2 regions of the Halopseudomonas litoralis genome follow, and region 2 is predicted to be linked to the other one. Evidence: riboswitches for the same ligand, from Rfam matches in the RefSeq annotation. Region 2 holds a riboswitch; the other holds the start of a gene.
What was found. Region 2 has a riboswitch for thiamine pyrophosphate ahead of BLU11_RS18940 (sodium:solute symporter family protein). Riboswitches for the same ligand answer to the same signal wherever they lie in the genome.
Positions count from the first base shown of each region.

Region 1 (15,880 bases), 1.5 Mb from region 2:
AAACCACGCGGCAGCTTGTTGCCCCGTCGGCCACGCTCACCGCGATAGTGTTCCAGGTCCGCCGGTTTCAGGGTCAGGGTGCGCTTGCCTGCAGTGAACACCACACTCGCACCTTCCGGCAGCACAGCGAGCGCCAGCAGGTACTCCTCGCGGGTTCTCACCCGTGCCGAAGGAACGGACAGAATCTTGTTGCCCTTGCCTTTGGACAGCTGCGGCAGGTCCTTCAACGGGAATACCAGCAGGCGACCTTCGTTGGAGATAGCGACAACCTGATCACTGTCTCGCTGATTGACCGGCACCGGCGCGATGACTTTGCCACCCTCGGGCAGACTGAGCAGCCCCTTGCCGTTCTTATTCTTGGCCTGCAGATCCGCGCCCTGCACCACGAAACCGTAGCCCGCGTCGGAGGCCAACAGATACAGCTGCTGATCTTCCGGCAGCAGCACCCCAACAAACTCGGCACCTGGCGGCGGACTGAAGCGCCCGGTCAACGGCTCGCCCTGTCCGCGCGCAGACGGCAGGGTGTGTGCCGTCAGGGAATAGCTACGCCCGGTTGAATCGAGGAATACCGCCTGCTGATTGGAGCGTCCGCTGGCCTGGGCAAGGAAGCTGTCTCCGGCCTTGTAGGACAAGCCCGCACCATCAACATCATGGCCCTTGGCACAACGCACCCAGCCCTTTTCCGACATGACCACTGTGACCGGCTCCGACGGCACCAGATCGGACTCCGACAAGGCTCGTGCTTCCTGGCGCTCGACCAGCGGTGAACGGCGGTCATCGCCGTAGGTTTCCGCATCAGTGATCAATTCGCTACGCACGGTTTTACGCAGCAGTTTCTCGCTGCCGAGGATTTTCTGCAGCTTATCCCGTTCGGCCGCCAGCGCATCCTGCTCGCCACGAATCTTCATCTCTTCCAGACGCGCCAGCTGCCGCAGGCGCGTATCGAGGATGTAGTCGGCCTGCAACTCGCTCAGTTCAAAGCGCGCCATCAGTTCGGCCTTGGGGTGCTCTGCACTGCGGATGATCTCGATCACTTCATCCAGATTGAGGAAGGCCACCAGCAAGCCGTCCAACAGATGCAGTCTGGCAAGTATCTTGTCCAGCCGGAACTGCAGACGGCGACGTACCGTCGTGACACGGAAACCCAGCCATTCGCTGATCAGACTGCGCAGGTCCTTGACCGCCGGTCGGCCATCGGTACCGATCACGTTCATGTTGACCCGGTAGCTGTTCTCCAGGTCGGTGGTGGCAAACAGGTGCTGCATCAGTTCATCGGCGTCCACCCGGTTGGAGCGGGGCACGATGACAATGCGCGTGGGGTTCTCGTGATCGGACTCGTCACGCAGATCGGCAACCAGCGGCAGCTTCTTGGCCTGCATCTGCGCGGCGATCTGTTCCAGTATCCGTGCGCCGGAGACCTGATGCGGCAAGGCGGTAATGACGATGTCGCCATCCTCTCGCATCCACACCGCCCGGCAGCGAATCGAACCGCGGCCGGTGGCATACAGGTTCAGCAGGTCGCGGCGCGGGGTGATGATCTCCGCCTCGGTGGGGAAGTCCGGGCCCTGGATATGTTCCATCAGCTCGTCCAGCCCGGCGGCCGGCTCATCCAGCAGGCGCACGCAGGCGCCGGCGACTTCGCGCAGGTTATGCGGCGGAATATCGGTGGCCATGCCCACAGCGATACCCGTGGTGCCGTTGAGCAGCAGGTTCGGCAGGCGCGCCGGCAACACCATGGGTTCCTCCATGGTGCCATCGAAGTTTGGCTGCCAATCCACTGTGCCCTGGCCCAACTCGCTCAACAGCGTCTCGCTGTATCGGGTCAGGCGCGCTTCGGTGTAACGCATGGCAGCAAAGGATTTCGGGTCATCCGGCGCGCCCCAGTTGCCCTGCCCGTCCACCAGCGGGTAACGGTAGGAAAACGGCTGTGCCATCAGCACCATGGCTTCGTAGCACGCAGAATCCCCGTGCGGATGATACTTACCCAGCACATCACCCACAGTTCGCGCGGACTTCTTGTGCTTGGACAGCGCCGACAATCCCAACTCGCTCATGGCATAGACAATGCGCCGCTGCACCGGTTTGAGCCCGTCACCGATATGCGGCAACGCGCGGTCCATGATCACGTACATGGAATAATTCAGATAGGCTTCTTCGGTAAACGACGACAGTGATCGGCGCTCAACCCCTTCCATGCTCAGATCCAGACTGTCACTCATACTTGCTCTCTACATTGGCGTGTTGGCGCAAAATAAGTTCACCGCCCTGCTGACTGAAATCCAGCTGTTTCAGGGCGCTCATACCTAAAAGAACATCTTCACCGAGGATACCCGGCACTATGCCCGCGCTGACATCATGCAGACGGATATCGCCCAGTTGCAGTGTGTCGATGCGGGTACTCCAGCTCTCAGTCGGGCCGTTGGCGGTATTGACCATGACGGGTCGGCCGCGCGACAGATTCAGACGCTCGGCCAGTGATGCGGGAACGGCAACGAAGGTAGCGCCAGTATCCAGCAGAAAGGTCACCGGCTGGCCGTTGATTTGCCCAGCTGACAGGTAATGCCCGTGGCGATTGCGCTCCAGGCGCACTTCCACCGCTGTGCCGACCTGTGATGACACCGGCGACTGGTTGGGGTTGCGCTTGCGCTCCTCCAACCCGGAAAACCACTGTGCCGCCAGCCCCAGCCCGACAACCCAGGCCAGCACCAACATCACTGTTCCCAATCGCCGATCCGGCGGTGGTGCCTGGGTCATACCGGCATCAGCCCAGCACCTCGGCGAGATTGCCTTTGCTTTCCAGCCATCGCTTGCGATCCGATGCGCGCTTCTTGGCCAGCAGCATATCCATCAAGGCTTCGGTGCTGTCCATGTCATCCATGGTCAACTGCACCAGTCGACGGGTGTCCGGCGCCATGGTGGTTTCGCGCAGCTGCAGGGGATTCATTTCACCCAGGCCCTTGAATCGAGTGACCTGAATCTTGCCGCGCTTGTTTTCGGCCTCTATGCGATCCAGAATGCCGGTCTTCTCCGCATCATCCAGCGCGTAGAACACTTCCTTGCCGATATCCACCCGGTATAACGGCGGCATGGCCACAAACACATGCCCGGCCTCAACCAACTGACGGAAGTGTCTGACGAACAGGGCGCATAGCAAAGTGGCAATGTGCAGCCCGTCGGAGTCGGCATCAGCGAGAATGCATATCTTGCTATAGCGCAGCTGGGACAAGTCCGGCGAGCCGGGGTCGACGCCGATGGCGATGGCGATATTGTGTACTTCCTGGGAGGCCAGCACCTGCCCGGAATCCACCTCCCAGGTATTCAGAATCTTGCCACGCAGCGGCATGATCGCCTGGAACTCCTTGTCCCGCGCCTGCTTGGCACTGCCGCCGGCGGAATCACCCTCCACCAGAAACAGCTCCGAACGGCGGCTGTCCTGACTGGCACAATCGGCCAGCTTGCCGGGCAGTGCTGGCCCCTGGGTAACCCGCTTGCGCTCTATCTTCTTGCTGGCCTTGAGACGGCGGCTGGCATGATCGATCGCCATTTCGGCAATCTGCTGGCCGATGTCGGCGTGCTGATTCAACCACAGGCTGAACGCATCCTTGATCACCCCGGACACGAAGGAGGCTGACTCGCGCGATGACAATCGCTCCTTGGTCTGCCCGGAAAATTGCGGCTCGGCCATCTTGACCGAGAGCACGTAGCTGACCCGCTCCCAGACATCCTCCGGCGCCAGCTTGACTCCGCGCGGCAGCAGGCTGCGGAACTCGCAGAATTCACGAATGGCTTCCAGCAGCCCGGTGCGCAAACCATTGACGTGGGTGCCGCCCTGCGCCGTGGGGATCAGGTTGACGTAGCTTTCCTGCACCAGCTCGCCGCCCTCGGGTTGCCAGAACAGAGCCCAGTCGACCGCCTCCTTGCTGCCCGTCAGCGCACCGGTGAAGGGTGTTTCCGGCAGGGTAACCCATTGTGAACAGGCATCGAGCAGATAATCGCGCAGGCCATCTTCGTAATACCAGCTGGTCTTCTCGCCGGACTGGCGATCATCAAAATCGACGCGCAGACCCGGGCACAGCACCGCCTTGGCTTTGAGCAGGTGCAACAAGCGGTTGATATTGAATTTCGGGGTATCGAAATAGCTGCCGTTGGGCCAGAATTTGACGGTGGTACCGGTATTGCGCTTGCCGACCGTGCCGACAACTTCCAGCTCGTTGACCTTTTCGCCGTTCTCGAAGGCGATGAGATATTCCTGCCCATCACGCCGCACGCGCACTTCCAATCGCAGCGACAAAGCGTTGACCACGGAGATGCCGACACCATGCAGGCCGCCGGAAAACTGATAGTTCTTGCCGGAAAACTTGCCGCCGGCGTGTAGCCGCGTGAGGATCAGCTCCACCCCGGAAACCCCTTCCTCCGGATGAATGTCCACCGGCATGCCACGCCCGTCGTCGATGACCTCCAGCGCATTGTCCTGATGTAGAACGACGGTGATCGTCCGAGCATGTCCGGCCAGTGCTTCGTCGACGCTGTTGTCGATGACTTCCTGGGCCAGGTGGTTGGGACGGGTAGTGTCGGTGTACATGCCCGGGCGACGACGCACCGGGTCCAGACCGCTGAGTACTTCAATATCATCGGCGTTATAGGACGATTGGGACATATTGTCTCTGGGTTTCCTTGGTCATTCGAGGCGGGCATGGCGTCCCGCCGGGACAGATCAGCATAGTATCCTATTCATTACGACGGCAGGCTGCCAGTCGTAGGCTAGTACCCGGATCCACCTGCTTCCGGCACAAAACAGCCCGCCGGCAGGCGTGACACCGCCGTTTCGATTCGGCCATCGTTATACAGCCGCAACCAGCGATAGCCGGGTGGCTGTGTGTCTGTAGCGAAATCATCGCTGCCCACCGCGAATTGCACGCAGGTGGATGGCGCTGCCAGCAGGCGGATGTGTCCGCGCTGCTGGTCCAACTTCTGGTGGATATGCCCCCAGAGCACAACGCGCACCCGCGGGTCATCATCCAACCGTGCAAACAGCTGGTCCGCATTACCCAGCCCCAGCGGCTCCATCCACTCGCTGCCAATCGGCACTGGATGATGATGGAGGCAGACCATCACATGGCGATCTCCGGCGCTCGCCAGTGCCTCATCCAGCCGCAGAAGTTGCTGCTCATCGAGATAGCCGGCCACTGAGCCCGGCACACTTGAATCCAACAACAGGATGCGCCAGGCACCGACATCAACCCAGGCACGATTGAGATCATGCTCTCCGCCGAGTGCGGCCATGCATGCCGCGTCGTCATGGTTACCGGGTATCCAGTGACAGGGTTTGGGGATTCGCGCCACGGCGTCAATGAAGCGCTGGTAGGCCGGGACATCCCCGTCCTGAGTAATATCGCCGGTAGCCAGCACCAGATCAATGTCTGCTTGCTGCTCCAGCACCTGATCAATCACCGCATGCAGTGAGGCGAGTGTATCCAGCCCCAGCAAACGCTGGTCCGGACTGGAAAAGATATGGCTGTCAGTCAGCTGGACCACATGAATGGGTTCAGCGAAGAGAGTACTGTCGGTCGGCGGCATCTGGCCTTCTCTCAGAGGTTATTTGCCTGCCATGATCGCAATACAAATGCCGACAATCCAGTGATGAGCTGACTCAGGTGGCAGAAACTTGCGCTTGGCCACAGAATCGCGTCATCGATTGATCAGTACCGGCTGGGCGCTTTGCCCGTGACGCTGGCAATAGCCGAGCCACTCGCCGAGGAAACTGTTGAGCTGAAACTTCTCATCGGGCTGCAGCATCTGTTCATTCGGATAGGGGTAAACACCCTGGAAGCGCCGGCGGTTATAGGCGGCGACCACCTCGGCCATGCGCGCATCGTGGTACATGCGTACTTCCATGCTTGGCGGCGCAAACCAATCATGGCGTCTCTCATGCTGGAGCGTGAGCGTGGTGGTGTAACGGCAACGCTCGATGACCCGCATCACCAGACGCTGTTCCGTTTCATCTGTTGCGCTCAGCAGAATCTGCCGCTCATCCTGCACCGCCAGATCCGGCATCAGCTGATATAAACGGAAGAAGTTGGTTTCGCAGACGGCCTGCAACGAGGAAAGGTCAACCCGATAACGGCGCTTGCCCGCAACCATCATGGTTGTGGCCCCGCATTGTCGCGAAGCGCCTGTCCATGCAGTTCGAGCCACTGCAGCGCGATGATGGTAGCGGCGTTGTCCAGCCGCCCTTCGGCCATTGCCGTCAGTGCGTCTACCCGCGACCAGACACTGACGCGGATATCCTCACCCTCTACGGCCAGTCCATGCAGGCCACCCGCGCCCCGGCTGTCCACCGTGGCGCAATACAGATATACCTGTTCGTTGCTGCCACCCGGCGACGGGAAATAACGAGTGATCGGTGTCAGGCTCAACAGTGTCAGCCCGGCTTCTTCTTGCGCTTCACGATGGGCGACCTGCTCGGCCTCTTCACCATCATCAAACAGACCGGCGACCAGTTCCAGCATCCAGGGATTGGTGCTTTTTTCCAGCGCACCGACGCGCACCTGCTCGATCAGTACCACCGCATCCTGCCAGGGGTCATAGGGCAATACGCACACCGCATCCGGCCTGACAAACAACTCACGCCGCAACGCCGGCCCCCAGCCGCCAGCAAACAGTCGGTGTCGAAGGGTCAATACATCCAGTTGGTAGAAGCCTCGAAAGCCGGCTTCACGGTGGATGATTTCCACATCGTCGCGGCTGAAATCAGTCAATTGGATAAACTCTCGATTAAAAGGATCATGCCATTAACCTCGCATATCCTAACCGTGACGGGCAAGGGTTTCTCGTCGGTGGGCAGACGACACCCCGAAACACCTCAAACAGGAGGGGCGCTCGGATCGCCGCGACGGCGTCCGCAGGACGCCACCGGGCTTTGCTCAGAAGCTATCCATCAGACCTTCTGATACAACTGCGAGCCGGTCTGCCGAAACTCGGAAGACTTGGCCTTCATTCCTTCCTCCATGACCAGATCCACCGCCTCGATCCGCTGCGCGGCTGCGTACTCCCGCACTTCCTGGGTAATCTTCATCGAACAGAATTTCGGTCCGCACATGGAGCAGAAATGCGCCACTTTGGCCGACTCCTTGGGCAAAGTCTCGTCGTGGAAAGCCCGCGCGGTATCCGGGTCCAGGCCGAGGTTGAACTGGTCCTCCCAGCGGAACTCGAAGCGCGCCTTGGACAACGCATTGTCGCGGATCTGTGCTCCCGGATGCCCCTTGGCCAGATCCGCCGCGTGGGCCGCGATCTTGTAGGTAATGATCCCAGTCTTCACATCATCCCGGTTCGGCAGCCCCAGGTGTTCCTTGGGCGTGACATAGCAGAGCATGGCACAACCGAACCAGCCGATCATCGCCGCGCCAATCCCGGAAGTGATGTGGTCGTAGCCCGGCGCGATATCCGTGGTCAGCGGCCCGAGGGTATAAAATGGTGCTTCGTCACAGCATTCCAGCTGCTTGTCCATGTTCTCCTTGATCAGCTGCATGGGCACATGCCCCGGGCCTTCGATCATGCACTGTACGTCATGCTTCCAGGCGATCTTGGTCAGCTCGCCCAGGGTTTCCAGCTCGCCGAACTGGGCTGCATCGTTGGCATCGGCAATCGAGCCGGGGCGCAAGCCGTCGCCCAGCGAGAAGGACACATCGTAGGCCTTCATGATCTGGCAGATATCTTCGAAGTGGGTATAAAGGAAGTTTTCCTGGTGATGCGCCAGGCACCACTTGGCCATGATCGAGCCACCCCGGGAAACGATGCCGGTGACCCGGTTCGCCGTCATCGGCACGTAACGCAGCAAAACACCGGCGTGAATGGTGAAGTAGTCCACACCCTGTTCCGCCTGCTCGATCAGCGTGTCACGGAAGATTTCCCACGTCAGGTTCTCGGCAATGCCATCGACCTTTTCCAAGGCCTGGTAAATAGGCACAGTACCGATCGGCACCGGTGAGTTGCGGATGAGCCACTCGCGGGTTTCGTGAATATTCTTGCCGGTGGACAGATCCATCACCGTATCCGAGCCCCAGCGAATGCCCCAGGTCATCTTCTCGACTTCTTCCTCGATAGAGGAACCCAGCGCCGAGTTGCCTATATTGCCGTTGATCTTCACCAGGAAATTGCGGCCGATGATCATCGGCTCCAACTCGGTATGGTTGATATTGGCCGGGATGATTGCCCTACCACGGGCCACTTCATCACGCACAAATTCAGCGGTGATCTCGCTGGGGATACTGGCGCCAAAGCTGTGGCCCGGATGCTGATCAGCCAACAACCCGGCAGCGCGCGCCTCCTGCAGCTTCATGTTCTCGCGGATGGCAATGAACTCCATCTCCGGCGTGATGATGCCCTTGCGGGCATAGTGCATCTGGCTGACGTTACAGTCAGCTTTGGCCCGACGCGGCGTACGAAGATGGGCAAAGCGCAGATGATCCAGTGATGGATCGGCCAGACGGGCGCTGCCGAATTCCGAGGTCAGCCCCGGCAGAATCTCGGTGTCGTTGCGCTCTTCAATCCAGGCTGTACGCACATCCGGCAGGCCGGCGCGCAGATCGATCTTCACCGCCGGGTCGGTATAAGGGCCGGAGGTGTCGTACACCAATACCGGCGGGTTTTTCTCCACGCCTTTATCGGTCTGCGTATCGGCCAGACTGATCTCACGCATCGGCACGCGGATATCCGGGCGCGAACCCGTCACATAGATCTTGCGGGAATTGGGTAAAGGCTGGGTTGCAGCACCATCGGCACCAGAATTGGCGATGGCGGTATCAGGTAAACGGCTGGTCATTGTTGTGCTCCACTGTAGGAATTACAGGGAACCGAAGCGGCACGGAACACCACCCCAGAACGGGGTAATGCAGAACGGCGCATCTCGATTCCTACGCCGGTATTAACCGGATCAGGTTCAACGGGTGTCGTCTCAGCCGGCATAAAACCCCGGCACCCCGTCAAGATGAGCCTGCAGCTTAGATGTTCATGTGATGAACGGCAAGCGAGGGACCGATGAACCGCTTCGGTTGCGCTTGACCGGCGGCCTGCAGCTCTTTAGCCTTGGTGGATTGACTTCTACCTCCATGCGAAGGACCTCTGCATGCTGCGCCCCCTTTATGTCGCCATTGTGCTGGCAGGCCTGTCCGGCCCGGCCCTGGCCAAATCCGATCTGCTGACCATCTACCAGGAAGCCCTGCTCAACAGCGCCGATCTGGCTGCCGCTGAAGCTGACGCCCTCGCCCGCCAGGAAGCCCTGCCCCAGGCCCGCGCCCAGTTACTGCCCAATATCGGCCTGGGTGCCGGCCTCGCTCGGGAGTATGTCGATGTCGACGGCATGGGATCGGACGACTACTCGACGCATTACTATCAGGCCAGTCTGACGCAGCCGCTGTTTCGCGCCGACCGCTGGTTCAATTATCAGGCCGCCAAATCCCAGAGTGAACAGGCTCGCGTGGAGTTTTCCGCGACCCAGCAGCAACTGATCCTGGATGTGGCGTTGGCGTATTTCAACGTGCTGCGCGCCTCCGACAATCTGGCTACTGCCCGCGCCGAGGAAGCCGCATTCGAACGCCAGCTGGAACAGGCTCGCGAACGTTTTGAGGTCGGCCTTTCAGCCCGCACCGATGTGCTCGAAGCACTGGCCGGATTCGACACCGCCCGCGCCACGCGCATTACCGCCACCACCAATCTGGATGTGAGCTACCAGGCTCTGACCCGCCTGACCAACCGCGATCATACTGATCTGCTCGGCATGAGCCACAACCTGCCGGTTCTTGCGCCGACTCCTGCCGATATGCAGCAGTGGGTTGAGACAGCCGCAGCGCAGAACCTGTCATTGCAGGCATCGCGCCTGGCCATCGACACCGCTGGCGATACACTGCGCAGCAGCAAGGCTGGCTACGCCCCGACAGTGGACGCCTTTGTGCGTTACAACGACAGCTATGGCGGCGCCCGTCTCGGCGGCGCCGGAGCCGGCATCGGGGGCGCTGGCATTGGTGGCGATACTGAGCTGACCCAGTTCGGCGTGGAAATGACCCTGCCCTTGTTTACCGGCGGTGGCACCACGTCGCGGGTGCGCGAATCAACCTTCCGGCTGACCCAGGCCGAACAGTCCAGCGAAGCCGAGTTGCGACGCATCGTCGAGCGTACCCGCAACCTGTTCCGTACGGTTACATCAAGCGTAGAAGAAGTGGAAGCCCGGCGTCAGTCGATCATTTCATCCAAGGCCGCAGTGGATGCCACTCAGGCTGGCTATGAAGTCGGCACACGTAACGTGGTGGATGTACTGGATGCCCAGCGCAACCTGTATCGGGCGGTACGTGACTACAACGATGCCCGTTACAACTACATCATCGACAACCTGAATCTGAAGCAGGCTGCCGGCACGCTCAGTCCACAGGACCTGGAAGACCTTTCGACCTGGTTGAAAGCTGACTACGATCCGGACCGCGATTTCATCCCGCCGTTTACCCAGGAAGAAATGCAGCGCATGACCATCGGCAATCAGCCCCAGCCACCGGTGAATGAGCAGCAGAGACGGATGCGTACGTCGTTCTGATTGTGGGAAGGCAGGCTGGGACGCTCTGCGTCCCGCTGCTACAACCGCCGGGCGATACCCTGGAGGAGCCTTTCCAACGCCCCCTGATTGGCTTCAACCACCACCCGCCCCGCTTCTCCTGCAACCCGTGCCGAGGGCCGATCACTCAACCAGCCATTGACCTGCTCAGCCATGCCCTGCGCATCCGCCACTTCCACCAGCGCTCCGGCCCGCTCCAGCAACTCGCTGATCTCGGCAAAGTTGAAACGATGCGGCCCGGACAGTACAGGCAGACCAAGCGCCGCGGGTTCCAGATAATTGTGCCCACCACCTGGAATCAGTGAGCCACCGACAAAGGCCACATCGGCGCAAGCATAGAACTGCATCAGCTCACCCATGGTATCGCCCAACAACACCAGATCACTCGATGTCGGCATGTTGCCGGCACTACGCCGCACCATGCTCAGACCCGCCCCTTCTATCTGCCTGGCAACCGCATCGAAACGCTCAGGGTGGCGGGGCACCAGGATCAGCAACGCATCGGGATGTTGTTGCAGCACCTGCCGGTGCGCCGCCAGCACGACTTCGTCCTCGCCAGAGTGGGTACTGGCGGCAATCCAGACCGGACGCTCACCCCACTGAGCCCGCCACTGCGCAGCCGTGGCCAACAGCTCCGCCCCCGGCTTGAGGTCGAATTTGATGCTGCCGGTCACCGTCAACGCTGTCTGGCGCACGCCCAGCATGAGGAAACGCTCAGCCTCGGCTGCGGTCTGCGCCGCCACCCAATCCAGCGCTGCAAACATAGGCCGCACCAGCCCTGACACTCGCTGATAGCCGCGGGCCGAACGCTCGGACAAGCGGGCATTGGCCAACACGACAGGCACACCAGCCCGCCCGCACTCAGCCACCAGATTCGGCCACAATTCAGTTTCCATGATGATGGAAATGCGCGGTCGCAGCCGCCGAATGAGCCGCCGCTGCAGCCAAGGAAGGTCATAGGGCAGATAAGCATGCCCCACCTCGTCACCGAACAACTTGCGGATCTGTTCAGAGCCGGTCGGCGTCATGCAGGTAATAGTGACTGGCAGCTCCGGATGACGCTTGCGCAGCTCGCGCACCATGGGCGCTGCCGCGATCGACTCGCCCACGGACACGGCATGTACCCAGATGCCGCCGGCACGCAGGTCGCCGCTCAGGGCAAAGCGCTCGCGCCAGCGCCGCGCATAGGCTGGAGCGCGCCAGGCGCGGTACAGCAGGCGTGCCAGAATCAGCGGCAGACACAGGGTAAAGATCAGACTGTACAGAAAACGCGGCATTCCCTTCTCCAGAACCGGGTCGAGCGGCACAAACGCGGCATAGAGTAGCAGAAGTGACCTGCCCGGCTGCTAATGGCTATACTACGCGGGCAAAACCAGCCCCTTATTCTTGAAATCCGCGGAGCCCATGAGCACACCCCTGCACACCGATATCTGTATTCTGGGCGGCGGCATCGCCGGTCTCTGGCTGAACGCGCGCCTGCGGCAACAAGGGTTCAGCACCCTGCTGGTTGAGCCACATGCTCTCGGCGGCGGGCAGAGCAGCAAGTCCCAGGGCATCATCCATGGCGGTACGAAATATGCGCTGAACGGCAAGCTGACCACTGCGGCGGAAGCCATTGCCGGCATGCCCAATCGCTGGCGTGCCTGTCTGGATGGCACCGGCGAGCTTGATCTGCGGGGAGCTCGAGTGCTTTCCGCCCATCATTACCTATGGTCCCCAGGCAACCTGATCAGCAATCTGGCCGGATTCTTCGCCAGCAAAGCACTGCGCGGCCGGGTAGACAGTGTCAAAGGCAAGGAGCTTCCGTCGGTATTCAGCAACCCCGCCTTCAAGGGCAAGGTCTACCGCCTGGCCGAACTGGTGCTGGACGTGCCCGACGTCGTGCGCCATCTCGCAATACTCGGTGGGGACAGCCTGATCAGCGGCCCTGTGCAGATTGAAGGCAAGGATAGCGGCATCAGTTCGGTGCGGGTTGCCGACCAGCAGATCATCGCCCGTCGCTACGTGCTGACCGCCGGTGAAGGCAACGAAGCTCTTCTGCAAAGCGCCGGCATCACACAACCGGCCATGCAGCGCCGGCCCCTGCAGATGGTGCTGGTCAAGGGACCGAACCTGCCAGCACTCTATGCCCACTGCCTGGGCAACAGTCCCAAACCGCGGGTGACCGTGACCACGCACCCCTGCAGTGACGGTCAATGGTGTTGGTATCTCGGTGGCGAGCTGGCCGAACAGGGTACCAACATGCCTGCCGACGCACTGATCCGACAGGCACAAAAAGAGATGCGCGAACTACTGCCCTGGGTCGATTTGCAGAGTTGCCAATGGACCACCTTGCCAGTCACTCGTGCTGAACCAGCACAGAGCGGACTGGTTCGTCCGGATAATGCCTACCTGCAAGCGGTAGGCAATACGCTGATCTGCTGGCCGACCAAACTGGCGTTGGCCCCTGACCTGAGTGACCAGGCTATCGCCGAGCTGGAGCGTCAGGCAGTCAAGCCTGAGCTGCCACAACCAAGCAGCGACCTGCCGCCGCCACCGGTTGCCACCCCCGTCTGGGATAGGCTGTTCTGATGAAAACCCTACATCAATACCATCGTCCCCTCGGCAGCACTGGCCTGACGGTTTCTCCGCTCGGCCTTGGCACGGTCAAGGTCGGCCGCAATCAAGGGGTCAAATACCCCAGCGGCTTCGAGCTGCCGGATGATCAGCAAGTGCGCGAACTGCTGGCACTGTCCCGTGATCTGGGCATCAATCTGTTGGATACCGCCCCTGCCTATGGCATCAGCGAACAACGCCTGGGCCCGCTGCTGGCAGGTCAGCGGCAGGAATGGGTGCTGTGCAGCAAGGTCGGAGAGGAGTTTGAGAACGGCGAGTCCTGGTTTGATTTCAGTGCACTGCACACACGTCATTCGGTGCACCGCTCGCTGCAACGCCTGCATACGGACTACCTCGACTTGGTACTGGTGCATTCCAATGGCGATGACCTGCAGGTGCTCACCGAGGAAGTGTACCCAGCGTTGCAACAGTTGAAGCAGGAAGGCCTGATCCGCGCCTTCGGTTTTTCCGGCAAGACCGTCGCCGGCGGCCTGCAAGCGCTGGAAAAAGGTGATTGCGCCATGGTTACCTGGAACCTGCGCGAGCAGGCCGAACGTCCGGTACTGGACTTTGCGCTGTCACACAACAAGGGCATTCTGGTAAAAAAAGCACTCGCCAGCGGGCATATCTGTCTTGAAGGCGAAGACCCGGTCCGCGCTGGGTTCGAGCTGGTATTCAGCCATGCGGCGGTGGGCAGCGCCATCATCGGCACTATCAACCCGACGCATCTGACGCAGAATGTCATCACTGTAGCCAACATCCTGGAGCAATCCGCTCTGAACATTTGAGCGCGACCCAGGAGGCAAGGGGGCATCATGGTTACCATCATTGCCCGCCACGATCCCGTGGCTTTCAAGACCCAGGCCATACACATCCAGGCCAGTCCTGAAGTATTGCGCTATACACCTGTCGGCAACCCGCTGAGTTTCGAGCAGATGCTCGAGCTGCGCCGGCCGGTGCAGGTGGACGATTCTGACTCTTTCGAGTTGACCGCAGCTAACCTGGGCGTCTCCGCCGATATCACCTTCCGCTGGCAGCAACGTGACTTCCGTCTGCTGGTCAGACAACAGCGCCCCGATCGTGGCGATGATGTACTGAAGCTGCTGTCCGGTTACGTACCCGCTCACGAGCTGCGCCTGCCGCTGCTGACGCTGATGACCGAACTCGCCGAAGAACTCCTGCTGGAAACCGACCAGGGTTGGCTTCCCGGTCGCTATCAGGATATCTGGCTACCGACGCCCTATGCCGACACATTGCTACCCGACCGCAACCGCTGGTATAGCCTCAGCCCTCATCAGGGCGCGGCAAGGGCCGTGCTGTGCCGGGAACTGAATCTGCTCGAACGCCCGCGTGCCTATGTACATTTGCCGACCAACTCATTGCAACTGGTCTACCATATGCACCTCAGCGTACCCCGCTGCGCCGACCTCAACGCCTTGCATGCCGACGAATCGCTGGATCCACAGAGCGGGCAGCTGCAAGCTCAGCTGGATCATCAGCAACCGGACCTGTATCTGGCCGAACTCATCGACGGCACGGCCAGCGGCCGAGTGTTTACTCTGGTTAAAGGCGAACTGATCGAGCAGCACCATCCTCATCTCATGCTCAGCGAAGCCTTTGCACCGCAGACTGGCTGGGTGGTGTCAGACTCCCACTGCGCCTGGCCGAATGGCCTTGGGCTGTCATGAATAAACTTTCCACTCCTTAGACCTTGGTCGGATCGCAATGATGGCCCGCTGTTCCCTAGACTGCCGGCTGTCCGTAATCACCCACTGGTATCAAATCCATGTATAAAAGTCGTATTCGCATGACTGCGCTGCATGACAAGATCATGAGCGCGGCAGACGCTGCATTATTGATTGAAGATGGTATGACCGTCGGCATGAGCGGTTTCACCCGTGCCGGTGAAGCCAAGGCAGTGCCACAGGCACTGGTCGAGCGCGCCCGTGAACAGCCGCTGAAAATCAGCCTGCTGACCGGAGCCAGCCTGGGCAATGATCTGGACAAACACTTGACCGAGGCCGGCGTACTGGCTCGCCGGATGCCCTTCCAGGTGGACGCAACCCTGCGCAAGGCGATCAACCAGGGCAACGTCATGTTCATTGATCAGCACCTGTCCGACACCGTCGAGCAGATGCGCAACCACCAACTGAAAATGCCCGATATCGCCGTTATCGAAGCAGTCGCCATCACCGAGGAAGGTCACATAGTACCGACCACCTCGGTCGGCAACTCCGCCAGCTTCGCCATCTTCGCCAAGCAGGTCGTGGTCGAGATCAACCTGGCGCACAACCCGAATCTGGAAGGTCTGCACGACATCTTCATCCCGACTTACCGGCCTACCCGCACACCGATTCCCCTGGTCAGCGCCGATCAGCGCATCGGCAGCACGGCGATCCCGATCGACCCAGCCAAGATCGCCGCGATTGTCATTACCGACCAGCCCGATTCCTATTCCACGGTTACCCCGCCGGATGAGGAAACCCAAGGCATTGCCAATCACCTGATCGGCTTCTTCGAGAAGGAAGTCGAAGCCGGCCGACTGCCGAAGAACCTGGGGCCGTTGCAAGCGGGTATCGGCAGCATCGCCAACGCGGTCATCTGCGGCTTTGTCGACTCCTCATTTGAAGACCTGGTGATGTACTCCGAAGTACTCCAGGACTGCACCTTCGAACTGATCGACGC
Region 1 is NZ_LT629748.1:2,475,457-2,491,336, forward strand. It holds gene parC (DNA topoisomerase IV subunit A) at 1-2,219, opposite strand, end outside; gene BLU11_RS12010 (retropepsin-like aspartic protease family protein) at 2,212-2,754, opposite strand; gene parE (DNA topoisomerase IV subunit B) at 2,762-4,657, opposite strand; gene cpdA (3',5'-cyclic-AMP phosphodiesterase) at 4,762-5,577, opposite strand; gene BLU11_RS12025 (DUF1249 domain-containing protein) at 5,689-6,144, opposite strand; gene BLU11_RS12030 (NUDIX domain-containing protein) at 6,141-6,758, opposite strand; gene thiC (phosphomethylpyrimidine synthase ThiC) at 6,938-8,821, opposite strand; TPP riboswitch at 8,893-8,991, opposite strand; gene BLU11_RS12040 (TolC family outer membrane protein) at 9,125-10,582, shown strand; gene waaA (lipid IV(A) 3-deoxy-D-manno-octulosonic acid transferase) at 10,621-11,877, opposite strand; gene BLU11_RS12050 (NAD(P)/FAD-dependent oxidoreductase) at 12,005-13,171, shown strand; gene BLU11_RS12055 (aldo/keto reductase) at 13,171-13,983, shown strand; gene BLU11_RS12060 (hypothetical protein) at 14,011-14,883, shown strand; gene BLU11_RS12065 (acetyl-CoA hydrolase/transferase family protein) at 14,982-15,880, shown strand, end outside.
Region 1: another riboswitch for thiamine pyrophosphate. It lies ahead of thiC (phosphomethylpyrimidine synthase ThiC); the one in region 2 lies ahead of BLU11_RS18940 (sodium:solute symporter family protein).

Region 2 (15,880 bases):
CTGGCGCGCAAAGTCAACCATGCCGACCCGCAGGCGGCCCGCAGGGCGTTGGGGCAGCAGTGCTATCAGGATTTGCACCAGCATATGGCAACCGGGCTGGATGACCCCAGACTGGCGTCTCTGATACTCGGCAGCGGCGCGGCCGAGGCATCGCTGCCTGGCTATGGCGATTATTTGCAGCTGCTGGCGCAGCAGCGTCCGGCAGCCGATCTGTCTGCCGAGGACCCGACCTGGGAGGAGTGGGCGGGCCATGTTCTCGCGGCCTTCGACCGCTTTCAGGTGTTGTGCGCGGTGCGCAAGGGGCCTTGGGGCGTCGAGTCGCTGAACCGGCATCTGGCCGAGCTGATGCACCGGCGCGGGTTGTTGCCTGCGGCGCAGGGTTGGTATGAAGGGCGTCCGGTACTGGTTACACGCAACGATTACGGACTGGGGCTGATGAACGGCGATATCGGTATCGCCCTGATGATCCGCGAGCGGCCACTGCACGCCGGCGAGCCGGAGCGCATGGTGCTGCGGGTAGCTTTCCCGCGTAACGACGGCAGCGGGCGCCTGCGCTTCGTGCTGCCCAGTCGGCTTACCGAGGTGGAAACCGTGTTTGCCATGACGGTGCACAAATCCCAGGGCTCGGAGTTTGCCCACGCCATGCTGGTGCTGCCGGAGGCGCGCAGTCCGCTGTTGACCAAAGAGCTGGTGTACACCGCGATTACCCGCGCCAGCCGAGACTTCACCTTGCTGGAAACCCGCCCCGGTGTATTCGAAGCGGCAGTGGCACAGCCCGTGCGGCGGGTGAGTGGGCTGGATCTGGGGAGCGAGGTCAATCCACGCGATTGAACAGGAATGCCAGCGCCGCCAGGGTAAAGCTATCTTCGATCTCGCCAGTCCTGAGCATCTGCCGTAGGTGTGGCAGGCTGATGCGATTTATGTCCTGCGCTTCATTATCGCGTTGGGCGGGCTGGCTGTTGTTGTCGATCCGGGCGAGATAGAGATCGACGGAGGATGCCAGGATGGCTGAATTGGGCTTGAGCCGGCCCAGCAGAGTCAGCTGATCTTCATTGACCTTATAACCGGTTTCTTCGGCCAGTTCTCGGCGTGCACAAGCCAGGCTGCTTTCCCCCGGCTCGCCGTAACCGCGGGGGATTTCCAGTTGCAGTCCTGGGTGGGCTTGGCGCTTGACTCGCAGCAATAGAAAATCATCATTACCGATCTGCGCCAGAACAGCTGCGCCGTTGCGGGCATTGTCTTCCACAATCCAATGAAAGTGGCCTTCCTGAACCACACGAAACCAAGGGTTTTCATACAAGGTCTTCATTTGATCTCCAAACCCATGAAACGGCGCATGCGAGGGTACATACCGAACCAGTTCTTGCGGGTCATATAGGTCTTGCCGCCATCGACCATCTTGTCTTCGATATAGCCGATGGCCTCCTCTGTCAGAAAGCGAACGATCTCGCCAGCGCCGAAGCTGGAGATGAATTCGAACACCTTCAATGGATATTGGATCAATTCAATCTCTCGGCGCATCGACTTGAAACCGATGCTGGCATCCAAAATCACTTCGGGGACGCCGGTCAGATAACGGATGTCGTCCTGCAAGAAACCTTCGTTGGGGATAGCGAACAGCGAATTGTAGGCAGGATCAATGATTTCCGCCCGAAAACGAGGGAAAGTCCCCATGCCCCTTGAACCGAAGAAATTCTGCGTGTGGCTGTACCACTCGGAGCGTGAAATGGCCTTATCTGCGCCCAACAGAAACAGATTGTAATCACCATCACTCTCGAAATAATGTTGTGCACAGGCCGGGTCCGCCAGCCGGGTGAAGACTTCGTTGCGTAGACTTTCCCTGACCAGAGACAGGTCCTCTGTCACCGGACGGACTTCGTGCAGCACTTTCTGCAATGCTGCGATGCGGTCGCGCATTCGCTGCTGCTGGTAGCGGTCCAATGCATCCTTACGTGGGGCGCCTGGCAAGCTGGAGAGAATGAAGCTGCCAGGCAGGGCGTGGTAATACTCTTCCAGATTGGAGTGCTGCGCCATGCCGAACCCACGAATCACCAGCTTGCCGCTACCTTCCTCGTTCAGGTATGTGACGACATTCGTCTGTCCTATGACCGGTGCGATATCGAGATTGTCGATCAGCGCATTGGGCGACAGCACCACGCCATCGGCGAAGGCCAGGCCGGTGAGAAAGCGTTTGCGCAGTTCATCGCCATCCAGCGCGCGAACCGAATCGCAGTTGGACAGCAATAGTTTTTCCTTGAACAGCATTCAAATCGGTCTCCCTTCAACAATACGCGCCATAATATGGCAGCGAACAGCTGCCTGGCGATTAAAATGAAGATCGGGAACGTTTGCTCGCAGCTTCGATCAAGGCCTGAAACAGACGACGTTGGCGGCGTACCAGCAGCAGAAACTCCGGATGCCACTGCACCCCGATCAGGAAGGGGTGCTCCGGGTCTTCGATGGCCTGGATGATGCCGTCGAGATCGCGCCCGCTGACCTGCAGTTGCTGGCCGAGCTGATTGATGGCTTGATTGTGCAGGCTGTTGATCTGCGCCCGCTCGGTGCCAAACAGGTCTGCCAGTCGACTGCCGGGTACGATGTCCAGAGTTTTCAACGGTAGAACGGTACGACGGTTGGAGGTTCTGCGGCGCTGGGAGCGCAGCTCCTGATACAGATTGCCACCGCGGCGCGCATTGAGCAATTGCGCGCCGCGACAGATACCCAGCAGAGGCAGCTGGTGTACCAGGGCGTCATCTATGATCGCCGCTTCCAGCGCGTCACGCTCGGGATCATATTTGGGTACCGCTTCTGGCTCGGCGGTATATAACACCGGGTCGATATCATGCCCGCCGGTGATGACGACGCCGTCATACTGGTGTTGTTGCCAGGTATCACCCGGGCGTAGCTGCAAGGGTTTGCCGCCATACCAGCGAATGGCGCAAGCAACCAGGAAGCGTGGCCCGAAGGCACCTCGTTGTGGGCCGGTCACCGCGATGATCGGAGGCTCGTTCACTCCTCGTTCAGCCATTGACGCTCCACTTGGGTTTTCCAGCGATCCAACAAACGCCCCAGACCCTGATCCAGGTGCTGCCCATAGGCTCTGCAGCAGGCATTCAGGCGCTCGGTGTCGTCCGCCAGGGACTCGACTTGCAACCAGTCATGCCAGGCGCCGCCGATGCCCCAGCCAGGTTGATCGACCAAGCTGTTGGGCAGCCGGTAGTGCAGCGCTGGCCGCGCCTTGATCAGTGGGTCTGCGGTGGCCGCCCGAACTTGCTGCTCATTCAGATGCTTGAACAATGGCAGCATATCCAGCGCACGATTGCGGGTCGGGTTGGCCCGCAGATAATCGGCAATCAGTTGCTGCTGGTCGGGCCAGTAGTGCGGGTCGATCACTTGTCTGATATAGACTGGCGGAAACGGCTCGGCGAAAGCCGTCAGACGTCGCGTCAGGTTGATTCTGGCGCGCTGGGCGAGCCAGTCGTACAGACAAAGAAAAGCCTTGAGATAGGTTGTAATGGTGTCGGTCTGAAGATCCGGCAGGTCGGGATTGAACTGCATGCCGAAGGCGCTGATAACGCTGCCGGAGGTGCCCTGGGCGCCGGCTATCCGCAGCAGGGCGATGATATCGTCGAACTCGCCGAGGCGGGACATGGGCAGCGGGGGGCTGACCAGCTCCAGTGGGACGACATCGGTGGTGGCCCATTTGATCAGGTCTTCCACCGAGGTGCGCAGTTCATCCCCCAGGTCGTTTTCCAAGCGTTGCTCGCGACCCATTTCCCGCAGCAGGGTGAAGTCCAGTTCAATGCGCCATTCTCCGGCGGGGTCGCCCAGCAGCGTGCGTTCATAGCGGCTGACCGTCTGGCTGCGCAGCTTCAGGTAACGACTGCAGATAGCGGTCAGGCGGTCGATATCCAGCCCACTCATTTCCAGCTCTACACCGACGCGTCGCATATCACCGGTGTCGGTATGACTGCGCGCCGGCAGCATGAGTGGCGGGGAGGGCGTGGTCATGCGCTGGCCCGTTGTCTGAATAAAGCCCTGTCATGTAACGGCATCAGCACTGCGGGGGTAGCCTCAAACAAGATCTGGCGTGATAGAATCGGTCTGCTCCGTTCTGGCTGTCTCGCCCGGAACGTCATCCGGTCGGGTTGTTTCCTGCCTCCATGGCAGTTGTCCTCAGAAATGACCGCGACCGACGACAGCCAGACTGTCAGCTTCCAGTTGTCGTTTGAAACGGAGCCAAAAGGATATTTCCGGGCCAGGGTGATCTGACATCTGCATCCATAACTCCCGTGCGCTGCCGATTGGCGTGGTTGTGCGGTGTTGACTCAGGCCTGAACAAATTTGACCTGTATGAACTCAAGGCTAGCCGCTGATAGCGTCATCGTCCATCCGATGCCGCCCGGCGAACAACAGAGTTTTATTTAATTTCCGGTAGGTTAACTATGAGCAAGAATGCTGCGTTCCGTGAAATCGAACGCAAACTGGCTGAAAACCTGGCGCAACTTGATGCCAGGAAGAAAACCGAACATTTGCGCGAAGAGCGCGCATTCGGTGATGAACTCAAGGCTCTGATGAAAAGCTATCGGCTGTCCGCACCGGATGTGCTGGCCATCCTCCATTCGGCGCCCAAAGCGCACTGAACATCTCGTTCGCTCCTCCGGCTTAGTTGCACTGCCATCTCCAGGACGGCGAAACCACTGCGAGGATAGCGGTCTTGTAATGGTATTCGGCGTTGCCTGCTGTAGTCATGAGCTCTGTTTCGTTATTGTTGTCATGAGAGCAGAGCTTCAGGCATTGCTGAGCGCCGCGTTTGCCGGAAACAGACGAGTGAGACACCTATCGATTTTTACACCGCGCCCGGTTGGGTTATCATGCGCTGCTTTTTCGGCAACCTTTCATACAAGCGACTAAGGTTAATGCTGAGTCAGCGTTATCCATGCCTACGGGCATCTCCGGCGACGTTTGTTTGCCGCCCTTCAGTGTGCTGCTGAATACTGACATGCAAGGAGTAATTCCATGGGAACTCAGCCCACGAACGAGAATCTGCCGCAGGCGCCAGCCTCCAGTGCGGATGGTATTCCGCCGCCGTCCGGTGAAACCAATCTGATCGATACCGATTATGTCGTTGGGCAGGACAACTTTTCCGGGCAGGTGAGCATCAGCCTGGATATCCATAGCAAGGTATTCCTGATCTCGGCGGGCGCCATTCTGCTGTTCGTATTATTGACCCTTGCATTGCAGGGCCAAGCAGAGGCGGTGTTCAGTAGTTTGCGGGGTTGGGTGACCGGCAAGATGGACTGGTTCTTCCTCGGCGCCGCTAACATCTTTGTAGTGTTGTGCCTGGCGCTGATTGTCTCTCCACTGGGGAAGGTGCGTATCGGGGGCAAGGAGGCGACGCCGGATTATACCTATTTCGGTTGGTTCTCGATGCTGTTCGCCGCCGGCATGGGCATTGGCCTGATGTTTTATGGGGTGGCTGAACCCCTGGGGCATTTCACCGCAGCCTACGATGGCGTCGTAGTGGGAGCGGATGGTGTGCGGACCGACTGGGCGCCTCTTGGCGGCGCCGCCGGAAATGCTGAGGAGGCGATGCGCCTGGGCATGGCCGCGACCATTTTCCACTGGGGGCTGCATCCTTGGGCCATCTACGCGATCGTCGCGCTGTCGCTGGCAATTTTTTCCTACAACAAGGGATTGCCGCTGAGTGTGCGCTCGATTTTCTATCCGCTGCTGGGGGAGCGAATCTGGGGCTGGCCAGGGCATGTTGTGGATATTCTTGCGGTTTTCGCAATCATGTTCGGTCTGGTGACGTCCCTGGGTATCGGCGCGCAGCAGGCAAGCGCTGGTATGGAGCACTTGTTCAATATTCCAACCACCAGCCTGACCATGGTGCTGTTGATTCTTGCCATTACCGCAGTGGCCTTGTGGTCTGTTGTCGCTGGGGTAGAAAAGGGTGTACAGCAATTATCCAAAATCAATCTGATGCTGGCGCTGTTGCTGCTGGTATTTGTGATCGTGGTAGGACCGACGCTGGCAATTTTCAAAGGTTTGTTCAGCAACCTGGGAGCCTATGTCAGCTATCTGCCAGCGTTGGCCAACCCGGTTGGCCGCGAGGATGTTAACTTCGTTCAGGGCTGGACGGCCTTTTACTGGGCCTGGTGGATCAGTTGGTCGCCCTTTGTGGGCATGTTCATCGCCCGCGTCAGCCGAGGCAGGACAGTGCGCGAGTTTCTTGTCTCGGTTATGCTGGTACCCTCTCTGGTGTCGGTGCTGTGGATGACCTCCTTTGGCGGTGGAGCAATTAATCAGGTAATCGCGGAGGGTTTCACAGGTGTGCAGGAAGCAGCTCTTGAGTTGCAGCTGTTCACCATGCTCAGTCAGTTGCCGCTATCGGCGATTACCTCCTTCATCGGCATAGTCCTGGTCATCATGTTTTTCATCACATCGTCGGACTCCGGCTCGCTGGTGATCGATACGGTTACTGCCGGCGGTAAGGTTAACGCCCCAGTGGGGCAGCGGGTCTTCTGGGCTATTATTGAGGGGGTACTGGCTATCGCATTGCTGCTCGGCGGTGGTCTGGTAGCCTTGCAGGCGATGGCGGTGTCAACCGGCCTGCCGTTTACCCTGGTGCTGCTGGCCGGGTGTGTGGCGGTGGTCAAGGGATTGATGAGCGAGCCGCGCTAGCGGCTCAGCACCATAGATCACCCAGGCGTTGCTGTGACGAGAAGTGTGTCGCCACTTGCGCCTGAAACAGTTCTGCCGTGGCCAGAGCATCAGTCAGGGCGTGATGCGCCTGGTACAGCGGCAGGCCGTAGCGGGTGCGACTGTCGGCCAGTCGAATCGAGATCGGCTGCCTGCCCAGCACGCGCAGCAGCCAGCCGGGCTGGCGCTGTGGATGCAACCGGGCTTCCAGTTCCATGGTGTCGATCATGGGAAACAGCAGACCTTCCTGCAACTCGTGGCGCACCGCCTCATCAATGAAGCTGCGTTCGATATGGCGGTAATGCGCGACTACGACCTTGCCTGCCAACTGCTCCAGTAGCTGTTCCAGCACCGCTACGAAGCGGGGTGCCTGGCGGATTTCCGAATGAGTGATGCGATGAAAGGCAACCGACTCCTCGACCAGTCGTCCATGGGGCCGCACCACTTGATACCAGGCCCGGGAGCAATCCGCGCGCCGAAGGGTGAAAGGCAGCATGCCGATACTGACGATGGCGTGGCGGCGGGCATCCAGTCCGGTAGTCTCGATATCGAGCGCAATCAGCGGGACATCTTCCAGAGGTGTATCGGCTGCCGGCCAGTTGGACTGATAGAAACGTGCCAGTCGGGGATCGCGCGTGCTGCGTGCCAAGCCTGCCATCTGTTGCTGCCAATCGGATACCGCTGCTGGCGCCCGACTCATAATGGGCGGGTCACACGCAGTGCAGGATAGCGATAACGCAAAAACTTCTGTGCATTGCTGAGAATCTGGAACGCATCCTTGAGCCCGTGACGTTCTGCGGCAGAGACGTTCTCAGGCTCGATGTTGTTGTCCGGCTCACGGCCCTGCTGGATATCCAGCGCCTGATGACGAATCCGGGACATCGATAGAAGCTCCAGGGCATAGCGCAAGCGGTCGATGGATTCGGGCGGCATCAGCTTGGTGGCGGCGATGGCATCCAGCCGCTCGAATGAGTTCTGTTCCCGGGAGCCGCAGGCCAGAGCATGCACGCGGATCAGATCGGTCAGCGGTGCCGTGCCGCGGCGCTTGATATTGATGACATTGTTCTGCTCGCCATCCTTCTCCATGACAAAGGTACGGAAGAAGCCCAGCGGTGGAGTACGGTTGAGCGCATTGCGCGCCATCAGTGCGAGAAACTGCTCATTGCGGCTGGCCTTCTCAGCAATAACGTCCTTCAGCTGCTCGGCAAAGTCGGCCTCGCCGGCGACCGCAGCCAGATCGAAGAAGATATTGCTGTGCAGTAGGGTTTCCGGGTTCGGCTGTTCGATCCAGCGGCTGAAATAGCGCTTCCAGACCTTCAGTGGCTGACGCCATTGCTGGTTGGTAGCCATGATCTTGCCCTTGCAGTACGTATAACCGCAGGCCGCCAGCCCGTCACTGACAAATGACGCCAGCTGCAGAAAATAGGCATCATGTTGTTCTGGATCGAAGCTGTCATCAAGCACCAGGGCATTGTCCTGATCAGTGACGATCAGTTGCTCATCGCGGGCCATCGAGCCCATGACCATAAAGCAATAGGGTATGGGTGGCGGTCCCAGTTGAGTTTCGCCAAGTTCCAGCAAACGCTGAATGAAGCTGCGCCCGACGCTCGACAGGGTGCTGCCGATCATGTGTGAATTGAGGTCGTCCCCGGCCATGCGTACAAAGGTTGCGCGTACATCCGGCAGCAGCGCCTGCAGTTCTGCCACGGACTGCCGGTTGCTGACAGTGTTGACCAGATACAGGCTGCTCTGCGACTCGTACTTGATGATATCCGCCAGGGTGATCACGCCCACCGGACGCTGGCGATGCATCACCGGCAGGTGATGGATGTTATGCCGCAGCATGCATAACGTAGCCTCGAATACCGAGTCATCGAGCTGCAGGGTAATGGGCTCGGGCGACATCGCCGCGCTCAATGGCGTGTCCGCAGACAGGCCTTCTGCAATCACGCGGGTTCGGAAATCCCGGTCGGTGATAATGCCGACCATCCGTTGCTGGCGCGGATCGGTATGGCTGTGGGGGTCGACAATAATAAGCGCGGAAGCACCCTGTTCCGTCATCAGTACCGCTGCCTGCTGGATGCTGGCATCCATTGGCAAGGTGGCCGGCAGCCTGCTGAGTAATTTGCGCACCTTGATATTGACCGATTCGCTGGCTTGCGAATCCGCCGCCGATTTGAGCCGTGATTGGCCTTCGGTATCTACAAAATCGGAAAAGTTGTCATGCTGCTCGCATAACTGATGGAACAGCGCTGATGGAATGAAATAGATCAGCGTGTCTTCAATGGCCTGCGCCGGAAAACGCACCCGATTGCCGCGCAGCAACCCCGCCTGGGCAAAAATATCACCCTCGGTGAGGCGGTTGTATAGCTCGCCGTTGCGCCGGTGGATATCCACCGCGCCACTGCGGATGTAATGCAGGTCGGCCACCGGCTGATCATGTTCAAGTATGTGGCTACCTGATTTGAAGTAACCGACCTGCACCTGCCGGGCAATGCCATCCAGTACCTCGTCCGGCAGCTCGTCAAACGGCGCAAACCGACTCAAGTGGTCACGTATCTCGATCAGTTCAACCTGCATGACGGACTCCGAACGGGCTTGAAGGGGATAGTGTAATACTTCCCGCTGGCTTCTACTCGGACGGCGTCAACTTCAGCAGCTGACCGTCACCTCCGCGCATGCCATCCTCCAGCAGCCAGATCGCGCCATCTGGGCCTTGTTCCACCTCGCGGATGCGCTTCTGCATATCGAACCGTTCGGCTTCGTGTGCCTTTTCACCATCAAATTCCACGCGCACCAGGGACAAGGAGGACATGCCGCCAATGAAACCGCTGCCTTGCCAATCCGCAAACAGCTCACCGTCGTAGATGATGAAGCCGGCGGGTGAGATCACGGGTGTCCAGGTGATGGCCGGTGTCTTGAATTCGGGGCGGGTGTCATGATCCGGAATCGAAGTGCCGTCGTAATGATTGCCGTTGGATACCAGTGGGTAACCATAGTTGGCGCCTTTCTCGATCAGATTGAGTTCATCACCACCTTCCGGACCCATCTCATGCGCCCAGAGCTTGCCGCTGCTATCGAATGCCATACCCAGAATATTACGGTGCCCCAGGGACCAGACCTGCGCTGCTATCTCGCCCTGATCGGTAAAGGGGTTATCCTCAGGGACGCTGCCATCATCATTGAGCCGCACCACCTTGCCCAGGTTGGAGTTCATGTCCTGCGATGGATCAAAGGCCTGACGCTCGCTGGAGCTAATCCACAGCATGCCGTCACTGTCGAAGGCCAGGCGGTGACCAAAATGCCCATTGCCGCTCAGCTTTGGCGTCTGCCGCCAGATCACATCAAGGTCTTCAAGTTTGCCGCTGCCTTCGTCGTCCAGTACCAGCCGGGCGCGCGCAACGGCGGCGCCGGCACCGCCGTCACCGGCCTCGGCATAGCTGAGGTAAATGTGTTGATTGGTTTCGAACTGTGGGTGCAGCAACACATCGCCAAGCCCGCCCTGACCTGCATGCACCACCTCCGGCACGCCGCCGATGGTGCCACTGCGCTCGCCGGCAAGATCGTGCAGACGTAGTGTGCCGGCCATTTCGGTTACCAGCAGGCGGCCATCAGGCAGAAAGGTCATGGCCCAGGGAGAGTCGAACTGGGTCACTTCGCTCACGCTGAAGGGGAGTGCATCGGTTCCGGGGTCGGCGGTCGGTTGCCCCGCAGCCGCCTGCTCAGCGGACTCTTTTTCCGCGCTGCTGGCTTCTGCAGAGGACTGGTCGTGGGCGCGGGTATTGGACTCGGATTCGGTGACCGTTGGCGTCGGAGCATCGGTCTGCTTGTCCGGGGTCGCCGAATTGTCGCAGCCAGCCAACAGGCCGAGCGTGGCGAGGAAGATCAATGAATGCCGGTAAGGGACCATGACTGCTCCTGTGTGGTTACGGGAGGGGATCCATCATCCTGGAGCGATGACTGAAGATTTAAGTGTGCCGATACCACAATATAGATCGCTGTTCGCGTTTGGCAAACTGGCCGGCAGGTACGGTGCGCGGTGGTCTGATCCATGCTGCTTCTCGATAACCACAGCACCACTCGGAATTGAAGTTCGACGAGGGTGGCTGCTCACCCATCCAGTTTTCGTACCCGCTGCGCCAGTATTGAAAAATCAAAGAGGGTTCCTGCAGGTAAAAGCAGCAGTATCAGCGACACGGCGATGGGCACCAGTGATGCCAGCAGGAAAGCTTCCAGCAGGTAAGTAAGGGGCGCGCCCGGTGCCGGAAATACCATCAGTCCAGTTACCAGGCCTGCGAAGGTACTTAGCGCAGCGTTGTAGCTTTGATAGCGGGCGTTGTAGAAACCGAAGAACACGGGGAAGGCTGCTGCGCAGCACAGTAGATCGGCCAACAGAAACAGGTAGAGCACGCTGTAGCCCTGGGATGCCGCCACGAGCACCGGTATCGACAGCAGCACAATCAGCCAGCGCGATAGCGATAGCAGGTTGTGATTGCTCAGCTTCGGCAGCAGCCTGCGCAGATCCACCACCATGATGCTGGATAAGCCGCTGATGGTAGAGTCGGCGCTGCTCATAATCAGCGCCAGGCCGAACGGCAGCAGGCCGATGGCAAACCACACCGGGACCTCGGCCAGCAGCACACTGAACAATGCCACCGAGCCATCGCCGGGCAAGCCCAGCCCGACAAACGCCAGGCCAAACAGACCCATGATGAAAATGATGGGAAAGCTCAGCAGACCGCTGATGATAAAACCGTTGCGGATAACCTTGTTATCGCGGGCGGCGAAAATACGCTGCCAGGTGCCCTGGTAAAACAGTCCGGTCAGTACCACCGCGATAAAGAATGTCAGACCAGATTTCAGACCGTTGATATCTAGCGGGTTCAGCAAGTGCGGCGCGTTTTCCTGCAGGCCCTCCAGTGCCGGCGCAAGGCCGCCGGCGGCTTGCCAGCCAAAGACGATCAGCAACGCCAGAAAGGGCAGGATTACCAGCATTTGCACTCGGTCGGTAAAAATGGTGACCCGTAGACCGCCATACAAGGTATATAGCAGCGTGGCGCCCATCACGATGCTGGCGGTCAGCCACAGAGGGACCGGTGCCAGCAAGGACACCATTTTGGCGATGGCGGTCAGGCCTGCGGTCAGACTGATGAACAGGTAAAACAGCATGATCACCAACACAAAAGCGTACATCACCCGGCCATAGCGGCCGAGCACAAACTCGGTCAGCGTGTGGCCTTCGGGCATCAGCGAGCGAAGGCGTTGGCCCAGCGGAATCATGATCAGCCGTGGTGCTAGTGCGCCCAAAGCGTAGCCGGTCACAGCGCCAATACCGCCCCAGGTAGCGGCCTGTGCCGGGCCAAACAGAATCCAGGTGCCCATGGTGGTGGCCAGCAATGTTAGTAGCGTGGCGGAGCTGTTCTGGCTGTTACGGGCTACCAGGAAATCGTCCAGCTTGTCCTGTTTGCGGCGGGCGTATATCAGGCCGGGTATGGCGAACAGAGCAGAGAACAGAGTCAGCCACGCAAGGGCGGTAAAGGGGCTTAACATCGGTGGTCTTCCTTGCCGTGGCAGGCGCAGGTGAAATCGCCAAAAGATGGCGTAGCACCCGGACAGCGGCAAAGAAGAAGGTGCACACAGGACGCGTAGAGCAGGCGTTTCCTTCCCTTCGCCGGCATTATCCGGATCAGGTTCGAAGGGTTACCGCATCAGATGCGGAGTCTCAGCCATCGCAATGGCACCCCCAGGAGTGACCGAAGAGTAGGGAGCCGAAGCCTGCTTGTCAATTGCAGCCATTGGATTACATATTCATGATGGGACTGTGCTATGTTTCCGTCTCGACACGGGGTGTCCTGGATTGCAGGACTGAGAACACACCCGTTGAACCTGATCCAGTTCGTACTGGCGAAGGGATGTCAGCCGCCGGCCTGAGGCCGCATCTGCCTATTCATACCTTCGCCTCAGTCATGAGGTGTCTATGCAATCATCCACTCGTCTTGATCAACAACTGGTGCTGGTTACCGGTGCTGCCCGCGGTTTGGGTGAACACCTGGTGCGCGCATTTCTGCGCGAAGGTGCCAGCGTGGTGATCAACTACCGTAACAGCGCCGCGGCAGCGCACAGGCTGGCCGGAGAACACTCTGCTCGTGCGCTGGCAGTGCAGGCTGACGTGACCGACCGCGCCGCGGTGCAGGCGATGTTCGCCCAGGCCCGGCAGCATTTCGGGTTCCCGGTGACCACAGTGATCAACAATGCGCTGCCGGATTTTTCATTCAACGGTGATGCCCGGGCGAATGCAGAGCAGTTGTCCTGGGACAGTCTGAACCAGCAGTTTGCCGGTGTGGTGGGTGGAGCGTTGAACACTACCCAGGCAGCGCTGGCCGGCATGCGCGAACTGGGGTTTGGCCGCATTGTGAACGTGGGTACCAATCTGTTCCAGAATCCGGTGGTGCCATACCACGATTACACGGCGGGCAAAGCGGCGTTGCTGTCCCTGACCCGCACCCTGTCGCAGGATCTGGGGCCGGATAACATCACCGTGAATATGGTGTCAGGTGGCTTGCTGCGCACCACTGACGCGTCTTCTGCTACGCCTGAAGCCGTGTTTGATTTTATCGCGGCCAGTACGCCACTGCGGCGAGTAACCACGCCGGCGGAATTTGCCGATGCCATCCTGTTTTTTGCCTCGCCGTGGGCTCGTTCGGTGACCGGTCAGAACCTGGTGGTCGACGGTGGACTGGTGAAAAACTGATGGCGAACTTACATTCACGCCGACGGATGATGCACCTTAACTTGTTTCTGATGGGCTGCGGCCATCACCGCGCCGCATGGCGCCATCCGCAGTCCGCGGTGGAGCAATTGGGTGATATACGCTATTACGAACGCCTGGCGCAAACCGCCGAACGTGGCAAGCTGGACGCGGTGTTTTTTGCCGACAGCAACTCGACAGGTGATGTGTCGGACGGCAGTTGGTGGTATCTGGAACCGCTTACCGCCATTGCCGCCATGAGTCGGGCAACGGAGAAAATCGGCTTTATCAGTACTGTCTCCAGTACGTTCTACACCCCCTTTCATGCCGCCCGGCTGGTAGCATCGCTGGATCACATCTCTGGCGGCCGCATTGGCTGGAATGTGGTCACCTCAATGTTTGACGTGGAAGCCCGGAACCACGGTTATGAATCCATGCCCGGCCATGCCGAACGTTACCGTCGCGCCGACGAGTTTGTGCAGGCCGTGCTGGGCTTGTGGGACTCTTGGGGTGATGACGCTCTGAAGTTTGATCGACAGGGTCATTACGCCGACCCGGCTAAAGTGCAGCCTGTTAACCATCGAGGGGAGTTTTTTCGGGTGGACGGGCCGCTGAACGTCCCGCGTCCGGTGCAGGGCCATCCGGTGCTTTTTCAGGCCGGCGCCTCGGAGCCCGGGCGCGAGCTCGCGGCCAGATGCGCCGAGGCCATCTACGCGGTGGCTTACGATTTGCCCGCGGCGCAAAACTACTACCGCGATATCAAGCGACGGGTAAAAGCGGCTGGCCGTGAGGTTGACGTGCCCATCATGCCTGGGCTGGTCACCTACGTTGCAGCCACCGAGGAGGAGGCATTCAGAAAGCAGCGAGAGTTGGATGAGTTGCTGCCCGCCGATGCATCCTTGCGCCAGTTGGCGACGTTTATTGGCCAGGACTGTTCAGCCTGGGAGCTGGACGCGCCGATACCTGCGTTACCGCCACTGTCCGAGTTCAGCGGGCCGCAAGGGCGCTACAGCACAATTCTGCGCATCATTGAAACCGAACAACCCACGCTGCGCCAATTGCTGGGCCGGTTGGCAGCGGGCGGGGGCCATTGCACCATGGTAGGTACGCCGCAGCAGATCGCGGACAGGATGGAGCACTGGTTTAACAACGAAGGTGCTGACGGGTTCAACCTCATGCCACCATCGCTGCCTGCGGGCATTGAAGATTTTATCGAGCAGGTGGTCCCGGAGTTGCAGCGTCGGGGGTTGTTCCGTACCGCCTATGAGAGCTGTACTCTGCGCGAGCATCTAGGCTTGGCGCGCCCAGATAAGTCCTGAGCACGGGCAGGTCGTCGCAATCGAATCGGCGACTGTTATTGGCTTGCCTGGCGATGTCGACCAAGCACAGGAACGCATCACTTTAGCGACGTGGCACAGGGTGGCATAGCGCCAAGACTTCCCTCGCAGAGCTGCGGCGCGGCCTTCGGACCCAGGCTCAGTCTCAGGGTCAAAGTCGGGCGAGTACTGGCGATGAGAGGGTGAAATGTGGTTGGGAACGACCAATTCAGGCAGCAGGCAAAGTCTGCACCAGTATGCGGTGAATCGACGTGAGTCAGGCAAGAAAAAGCCCCAACTGATAACAGTTGGGGCTTGGTGTTGGTGGGCCGGGGTAATCTGAACTCGTGTTGCAACTCATTGATTTTTATCAATATGTCTCGGTTAAAATTTTCCTTGGTATACTTTTTGGTATGCCAGGCAGTGAATGCTGCAAAAATCACCGGCATCCAGCACCCCTTCACCATCTCGATCGCTTCAGACGCGTCGTTTGCTGGATCATGAATTTGATTTCAATTGTAGGCTTGAGGATTCCTTTCATCAAGACTCTGCAGGCCTAACTCCCAAGCAAGTCAGTGAGCGGCTGGAGGTCTCTGCGCCTGTCGTCTTCAAATGGCGCAAGGGTTATCCGGAGGGGCTTGATGGCCTGAAGGACTTGCCGCGCAGCGAGGCACCCCGCACACTCAGCGAGGCGAAGGCCAAGGAAATACTGACACTGACAACCCAGCGGGTAACGCGAGGAGCCACTCACTGGAGCCTCCGTCTGACGGCCAAGTATGCCAAGGTCAGCATCTGGCAAGTGGCGCAAGTATGGGCCGCTGCGGACTTGAAGCCACATAGACTCAAAACCTTCAGAATCAGCAAAGATCCTGACTTTGCCGACAAAGTCGTTAATGTCGTTGGCCTGTACATGGATCCGCCGGACAATGCGATGGTGCTGTCTGTTGACGGGAAAACCCAGATCCAGGCGCTGGATCGCACTCAACCCATGCTGCCACTCAAGCCTGGTCAGGTTGAGCGCCGCACGCATGACTACAAGCGTCACGGTACGGCCAGTTTGTATGCTGCCTTTGATATTCTGACTGGCAAAGCCATCGGACGCATTACCCAG
Region 2 is NZ_LT629748.1:3,935,128-3,951,007, forward strand. It holds gene recD (exodeoxyribonuclease V subunit alpha) at 1-831, shown strand, start outside; gene BLU11_RS18895 (NUDIX hydrolase) at 815-1,309, opposite strand; gene BLU11_RS18900 (hypothetical protein) at 1,306-2,265, opposite strand; gene BLU11_RS18905 (gamma-glutamyl-gamma-aminobutyrate hydrolase family protein) at 2,327-3,028, opposite strand; gene BLU11_RS18910 (amidoligase family protein) at 3,010-4,011, opposite strand; gene BLU11_RS18915 (hypothetical protein) at 4,446-4,643, shown strand; gene BLU11_RS18920 (BCCT family transporter) at 5,020-6,687, shown strand; gene BLU11_RS18925 (3'-5' exonuclease) at 6,692-7,405, opposite strand; gene BLU11_RS18930 (DUF294 nucleotidyltransferase-like domain-containing protein) at 7,402-9,285, opposite strand; gene BLU11_RS18935 (PQQ-dependent sugar dehydrogenase) at 9,338-10,615, opposite strand; gene BLU11_RS18940 (sodium:solute symporter family protein) at 10,816-12,255, opposite strand; TPP riboswitch at 12,352-12,460, opposite strand; TPP riboswitch at 12,539-12,635, shown strand; gene BLU11_RS18945 (3-oxoacyl-ACP reductase) at 12,683-13,456, shown strand; gene BLU11_RS18950 (LLM class flavin-dependent oxidoreductase) at 13,456-14,772, shown strand; partial or broken gene BLU11_RS18955 (IS630 family transposase) at 15,317-15,880, shown strand, end outside.